Occultella kanbiaonis: one gene and its partner. Each later gene encodes a partner of the first gene's protein in a complex. Links are inferred from orthologs where the notes say so. Each region holds a gene or a part of one and is shown in the gene's direction. Other genes may lie near its edges.

Region 1 (3,009 bases):
GCGGGTCGACCTTCCAGGCGTTCGTGCTCGCGCTGATCCCGCTGCTGATCGTCGGCAGCGCGGTCCTGCTCGTGGACCGCTGGGAACCCGAGCCGCGGCTGCTGCTCATCGTCGCGTTCGTGTGGGGCGGTGGGGTCGCCGTCTTCATGTCGAGCCTCCTGAACTCCGTCGTCGGCCCGGCGCTCGCGGACGCGCTCGGCACCGGACTCGAGCCCGACGCGGCGAGCGCGATCCTCGGCGCACCGGTCGTGGAGGAGTTCTGGAAGGGCCTCGGCCTGCTGCTGATTTTCCTGCTCCGTCGGCGCCAGTTCAACGGGCCGGTGGACGGGATCGTGTACGCGTCCGTGATCGCGGCCGCGTTCGCGTTCGTGGAGAACATCCAGTACTTCGCTGTCTACGAGGAGACGGTCACCGGGACGTTCATCATCCGGGGACTGGTCTCGCCGTTCGGGCACCTCATCTACACCTCCTGCATGGGGCTCGCCCTCGGGCTCGCCTCCCGAAGCAGGAACCGGGCGGCCTGGTTGTGGATGATGCCGCTCGGGTACCTGGCCGCCGCGCTCCTGCACGGTCTCTGGAACGGCCTGGCGACCTTCCTCGGCGGCGGCATCGGCGCCCTGGTCATCCTGGTGGTGTTCGTGAACTGGCTGCCGTTGGCGGTCTGGGCGTTCATCGTGTTCTGGCTGCGCCGCAAGGAGATCGAGGTCCTGCGCTCACGGCTCTCGGACTACGTCCCGTCCGGGTGGATCGCGCCGCACGAGGTGGACATGCTCTCCTCGCTCCGGGCCCGCAAGCAGGCACGGGACTGGGCGTCCCGCGGTGGCCCGGCCGGCGCCAAGGCCATGAAGGAGTTCCAACGCGCGGCGGTCGCACTCGCGTACGCGCGCCAGGACCTGTACACCGGCCACACCGGGATCCGCGCCCGCCAGGACGAGCTCGTGCTCCTCGAGGACGTCGGGCGCTCGCGCGCCCAGTTCAGGGCCGCGGTCGGCGCGTGAGCGGGCCCGAACGTGTCCGGACGGCTCGAGATCGTTCGGCGATTGCGCTCACGGCTTAGCACTCACCTTGACCGAGTGCTAATCGACGCCTAGATTTTGACACGAAGGCTGCATCGCAAGGTGCAGCGTTCCCCATGCAGGCTCAGGTGGCGTCCGACCCCCGCGACGGCGGACTCGGCCAGGGGCTGCGGGAAACTCTGTCCTGTTCAACACACTCACGCGAAGGGGAGGTCCGCAGTGTCGGTCTCCATCAAGCCGCTCGAGGACCGGATCGTCGTCAAGACGCTCGAGGCCGAGCAGACCACCGCGTCCGGTCTTGTCATCCCGGACACCGCCAAGGAGAAGCCCCAGGAGGGCGAGGTCCTGGCCATCGGCCCGGGCCGCGTCGACGACAACGGCAACCGCGTCCCGCTGGACGTCGCCGTTGGCGACACGGTGATCTACAGCAAGTACGGCGGTACCGAGGTCAAGTACGCGGGCGAGGAGTTCCTCATCCTGTCCGCGCGCGACATCCTCGCAGTCGTCGAGAAGTGACTCGCGCCTGACGCACACGAAGGCTCGGCCCCGATCGGGGCCGAGCCTTCGTCGTTCGTCGGGGCGCTCTGGTGAGGCGCCGGCGCGTCAACTCGCGGCGGGCACGTGCTCGCTGGCCAGGATGGCGGCGCGGTCGTCCTCGGAGAGGCCGCCCCAGACGCCGTACGGTTCGCGCACCCGCAGGGCGTGCTCGCGGCACCGTTGAATCACAGGGCAGGCGGCGCAGACGGCCTTGGCGCCCGCATCCCTGCGGCGCCTCGACGACCCTCGCTCGCCCTCGGGATGGAAGAACTGCTCGGTTCCGATGTCCCGGCAGGCCCCCTCGTATTGCCATTCCCAGAGGTCCATCACTGGCCCGGGAAGCCGCGATAACTCAGCCACGGTGTGTCCTTCCGTTGAAGCGTTTGATCGTTCATGTCCAATGCGAACCAACGTACAACCGCTTCAGAGGTTATTCAAGCCCTCTCCAGAACTGACTCATCCTGCGTGGCAAAAGTTGTTCGATCCCATCCGTCCGCTTACCCTCGAGGAAGCGGTCGATCCCCGGCCGAACCAGAGGAAGGAGCGCCGGTGGTGGCGGCCCGTTCACGAACCGATGCTCCGAGTGCCGACGACGGGATCCGCCTGACGGTCGCCGCGGTCGCAGCGCGCCTGGGCGTCGCCGCACCGACGCTGCGGACCTGGGACCGGCGCTACGGCCTCGGCCCGTCCGGGCACACCGCGGGCAGTCACCGGCGGTACAACGCCAGCGACATCAGCAGGCTGGAGACGATGCGGCGGCTGACCCTGGAAGGAATGGCTCCCGCGGACGCCGCGCGGCTCGCCACCCGCGGTGGACTGTCCGCGGTCGAGTCGGCCTTCGGGGTGCGGGACGGGAGCGGCCCGCAGGGGCGCCGGGCCGCGCCGGAGGCGGATCGGCTTCCCGGCTCGGACCTCGACGACGGACCGACCCTCGAGATCGTCGACCCGCTCTCACTTGCTGCCGCCGCCGTCGAGTCCGACGAGGGCCGGGTGCGGCGCCTGGTTCGCAGAGCAGTTTTCGGTACCTCCATCCTCGGGGCATGGCGCACCCTCGTTCTGCCGGCCCTCGAACTCCTGGCCGGACGCGACCACGCCGACCGGCCCGGACACGATCCCGAGTTCGTGCTGCGCGCGGCAATGCTGGCCGCGGTCCGCGAGTTCGGAAGCACGACGAGCGGCTCGAGCGGCGACGTGCTGATCCTCGCCGAGACCGCCATGCACGTGGAGGCGCACGTCCTGGCCGGCGAGCTCAGCCACCGCGGGTTGCCCACCCGGGTCGTCCGTCCGCGCTCCCGGTCGGTCGCCGACGCGGTCGCGGTGGTGCCAGCGCGGCATGCGCATGGTCGTGCTCCTCGGCGAACCCGACGGCGCGGGCGAGGTCGCCGCCGACGTGACCGCCTCGGGGGAGTACGTCTTCGTGATCGCCCACAGCCGCACCACGGCCGATCTCCCGGAC
Region 2 (3,267 bases), 3.3 Mb from region 1 along the record:
ACTACGTGCTCTCCGGCCCGGTGCCGTGGGCGGACCCTCGGGTGGGGGAGGCGAGCACGGTGCACGTGGGCGGCACCCGCGAGGAGATGGCGTACGCCGAGTCCCTCGTGGCCGAGGGCGTGCATGCGGCGACGCCGATGGTGCTGTTCTCGGACCCGAGCGTGGCCGATCCCGGCCGGGTCGTCGCCGGGCGACGACCCGGCTGGGCCTACGCCCACGTGCCGGCGGGCAGCACCGTGGACGTCACGGAGGCCGTCACCGCGCAGATCGAGCGTTTCGCGCCGGGCTTCCGCGATGTCGTCGTCACCTCCCGGTGCGTGCCCGCCGCCGAGATGGCCGAGCACAACCAGAACTACATCGGCGGGGACATCGCGGCCGGCGCGGTCTCCACCTGGGGCATGGCCGCGCGCCCCCGCCTCAGTACGGACCCGTTCGCCGCGGGGATCCCCGGGGTGTACCTGTGCTCGGCGTCGGTGCCGCCGGGGCCGGGGGTGCACGGCATGGGCGGGCACCACGCGGCGCGGCGGGCCCTGGCCCAGCGGTTCGAGGTGCGGGCGCCGTCGTTGGCGCCGAGTTCGACGGTCTGAGCCTCCTGAGCGGTCGACCGGTGCCGTTCGACGGTCGCCGTGACCGGCGTCACCGCCATCCGGGCCGGGGCGCGCCCGGGGCGACCAGGCGCCCGGGTTCACCTGACTGCGAAACCGTGCCTCCGCCGTCGGGCCCTTCTTGCACTCTCCGGGTGAGAGTGCCAATAATGGCGTTAGCACTCTCGCCTTGAGAGTGACAACACCTGGTCAGTGAGATGAGGCGCTGCGCCGGTGCGGGACATGAACGCATCGGGTGGCGTCGTCCGTCGCGGGCATCGCACCGGCCTTACGAACGCCAGTACCGGAGGATCAGACCCGAATGGCAAAGATCATCGCCTTCAACGAGGAGGCCCGCCGCGGGATGGAGCGTGGGCTCAACACCCTCGCCGACACCGTGAAGGTCACGCTCGGCCCGAAGGGACGCAACGTCGTCCTGGAGAAGAAGTGGGGCGCCCCCACGATCACCAACGATGGCGTGTCCATCGCCAAGGAGATCGAGCTCGAGGAGCCCTTCGAGAAGATTGGCGCCGAGCTCGTCAAGGAGGTCGCCAAGAAGACCGACGACGTCGCGGGTGACGGCACCACCACCGCCACCGTGCTCGCCCAGGCGCTCGTGCGCGAGGGCCTGCGCAACGTCGCGGCCGGCGCCAACCCGATCGCCCTCAAGCGCGGCATCGAGAAGGCCGTCGAGGCCGTGACCGCTGCCCTGCTCGACTCCTCCAAGGAGATCGAGACCAAGGAGCAGATCGCCGCCACCGCCGCCATCTCCGCCGGCGACCCCCAGATCGGCGAGCTCATCGCCGAGGCTCTGGACAAGGTCGGCAAGGAGGGCGTCATCACGGTCGAGGAGTCCAACGCCCTCGGCCTGGAGCTCGAGCTCACGGAGGGTATGCGCTTCGACAAGGGCTACCTGTCCGCGTACTTCGTCACCGACCAGGAGCGTCAGGAGGCCGTCCTGGAGGACGCCTACGTGCTGCTCGTCGAGTCGAAGATCTCGAACGTCAAGGAGCTGCTGCCGCTGCTGGAGAAGGTCATCCAGGCCGGCAAGCCGCTGCTGATCATCTCCGAGGACGTCGAGGGCGAGGCCCTGGCGACCCTGGTGCTGAACAAGCTCCGTGGCATCTTCAAGTCCGTCGCCGTCAAGGCCCCGGGCTTCGGCGACCGCCGCAAGGCCATGCTGACCGACATCGCGATCCTCACCGGCGGCCAGGTCGTCAGCGAGACCGTGGGTCTGAAGCTGGACAACGTTGGCCTCGAGGTCCTCGGTACCGCCCGCAAGGTGGTCATCACCAAGGACGAGACCACGATCGTCGAGGGTGCCGGCGAGGCCGACAGCATCGCCGGTCGCGTGTCGCAGATCCGCGCCGAGATCGAGAACTCCGACTCCGACTACGACCGCGAGAAGCTCCAGGAGCGCCTCGCGAAGCTCGCCGGTGGTGTCGCGGTGATCAAGGCCGGGGCCGCCACCGAGGTGGAGCTCAAGGAGCGCAAGCACCGCATCGAGGACGCCGTCCGCAACGCGAAGGCTGCCGTCGAGGAGGGCATCGTCGCCGGTGGTGGCGTGGCCCTCATCCAGGCCGCGAACACCGCGTTCGCCACCCTCGAGCTCGACGGTGACGAGGCCACCGGCGCGAACATCGTTCGCGTGGCCGTGGACGCGCCGCTCAAGCAGATCGCGATCAACGCCGGCCTCGAAGGCGGAGTTGTCGCGGAGAAGGTCCGCAACCTGCCCGACGGTCACGGCCTCAACGCCGCGACCGGCGAGTACGAGGACCTCCTCGCTGCCGGCATCAACGACCCGGTCAAGGTGACCCGTTCCGCTCTGCAGAACGCCGCCTCGATCGCCGGCCTGTTCCTCACCACCGAGGCCATCGTGGCCGACAAGCCGGAGAAGGCCTCTGCGCCCGCCGGCGGCGGTGGCGACGACATGGGCGGCATGGGCGGCATGGGCTTCTGATCCCCTAGGGATCGCAGCCCGGCCCCACGCCGGTCGAACGCATCACCCGAAGGCCCCCGGTCCGATTGGACCGGGGGTCTTCGCCTCGTTTCGGGCGGGAAGGACTGCCCATGGCTGCCACGCCGGGCTGCGCACTAGGTTCGGGTCCCATGGGTGCAGGCAGTCAGGAGCCGGGGTATCAACCCGGCTGGTCGGGGAGTGTGCAGGGGGCATCCTCCGGACGGCAGTCGCAGGCGCCACACCGGACCGGCACGGGGGCGCCGGTCCGGGTGGACCTGAGGCCGACCGCCAAGGGCATCCTGATCCAGGTCGCCGGAACGGTGCTGACGCTCGGGGTCGGGCTCGTCGCCGTGTTCGGCGGGCTCGCCTCGGACCAGGGTGCCGTGCCGATCGTCGTCGGGGCGATCTTCCTGCTCGCCGGGTTGTTGTTGCTGCTGACGATGCCCAGGGTGCTGCGGGCACGCGCACTCGAGATCGGGCCGATGGGTCTGGACTACCAGGACCCGAAGGGTCACCCCTGGGCCGTTCGCTGGGCCGACCTGGCCGCGGTCGAGGTCAAGTACGGACACTCCCGGTCGCGCGGTGGCCCGTTCTCGGACGGGGTCGTGGTGGCGCTGGAACTCTCCCTGCGCCCGGGCACCGAGGCGCAGTACCCGAACCTCGGCCGGTACCGGCGCGGTGAGGTCCACCGACTCCCGCTCGGTCAGCGCGGCGACCTGCTCG

What was found.
Region 2: the proteins of groES (region 1) and groL are in contact, whole or in part, in a cryo-EM structure (PDB 8P4O), measured with the Escherichia coli proteins. The link is inferred for Occultella kanbiaonis from one-to-one orthologs.

What each region holds. Positions count from the first base shown.
Region 1 is NZ_CP046175.1:1,292,954-1,295,962, forward strand. Bases 188-2,883 are described here. They hold groES (co-chaperone GroES), read left to right. Parts: upstream 188-1,235; coding sequence 1,236-1,532; downstream 1,533-2,883. Other genes in these bases: GKS42_RS05720 (PrsW family intramembrane metalloprotease), read left to right, coding at 188-998; GKS42_RS05730 (WhiB family transcriptional regulator), read right to left, coding at 1,620-1,913; GKS42_RS05735 (MerR family transcriptional regulator), read left to right, coding at 2,106-2,883. Outside these bases: more of GKS42_RS05720, read left to right, coding at 1-187; more of GKS42_RS05735, read left to right, coding at 2,884-3,009. UniProt on the Escherichia coli protein: Together with the chaperonin GroEL, plays an essential role in assisting protein folding.
Region 2 is NZ_CP046175.1:4,579,543-4,582,809, reverse strand. The notes cover bases 272-3,225. They hold groL (chaperonin GroEL), read left to right. Parts: upstream 272-906; coding sequence 907-2,544; downstream 2,545-3,225. Other genes in these bases: GKS42_RS21075 (hypothetical protein), read left to right, coding at 2,694-3,225; GKS42_RS21085 (phytoene desaturase family protein), read left to right, coding at 272-587. In the rest of the region: more of GKS42_RS21085, read left to right, coding at 1-271; more of GKS42_RS21075, read left to right, coding at 3,226-3,267.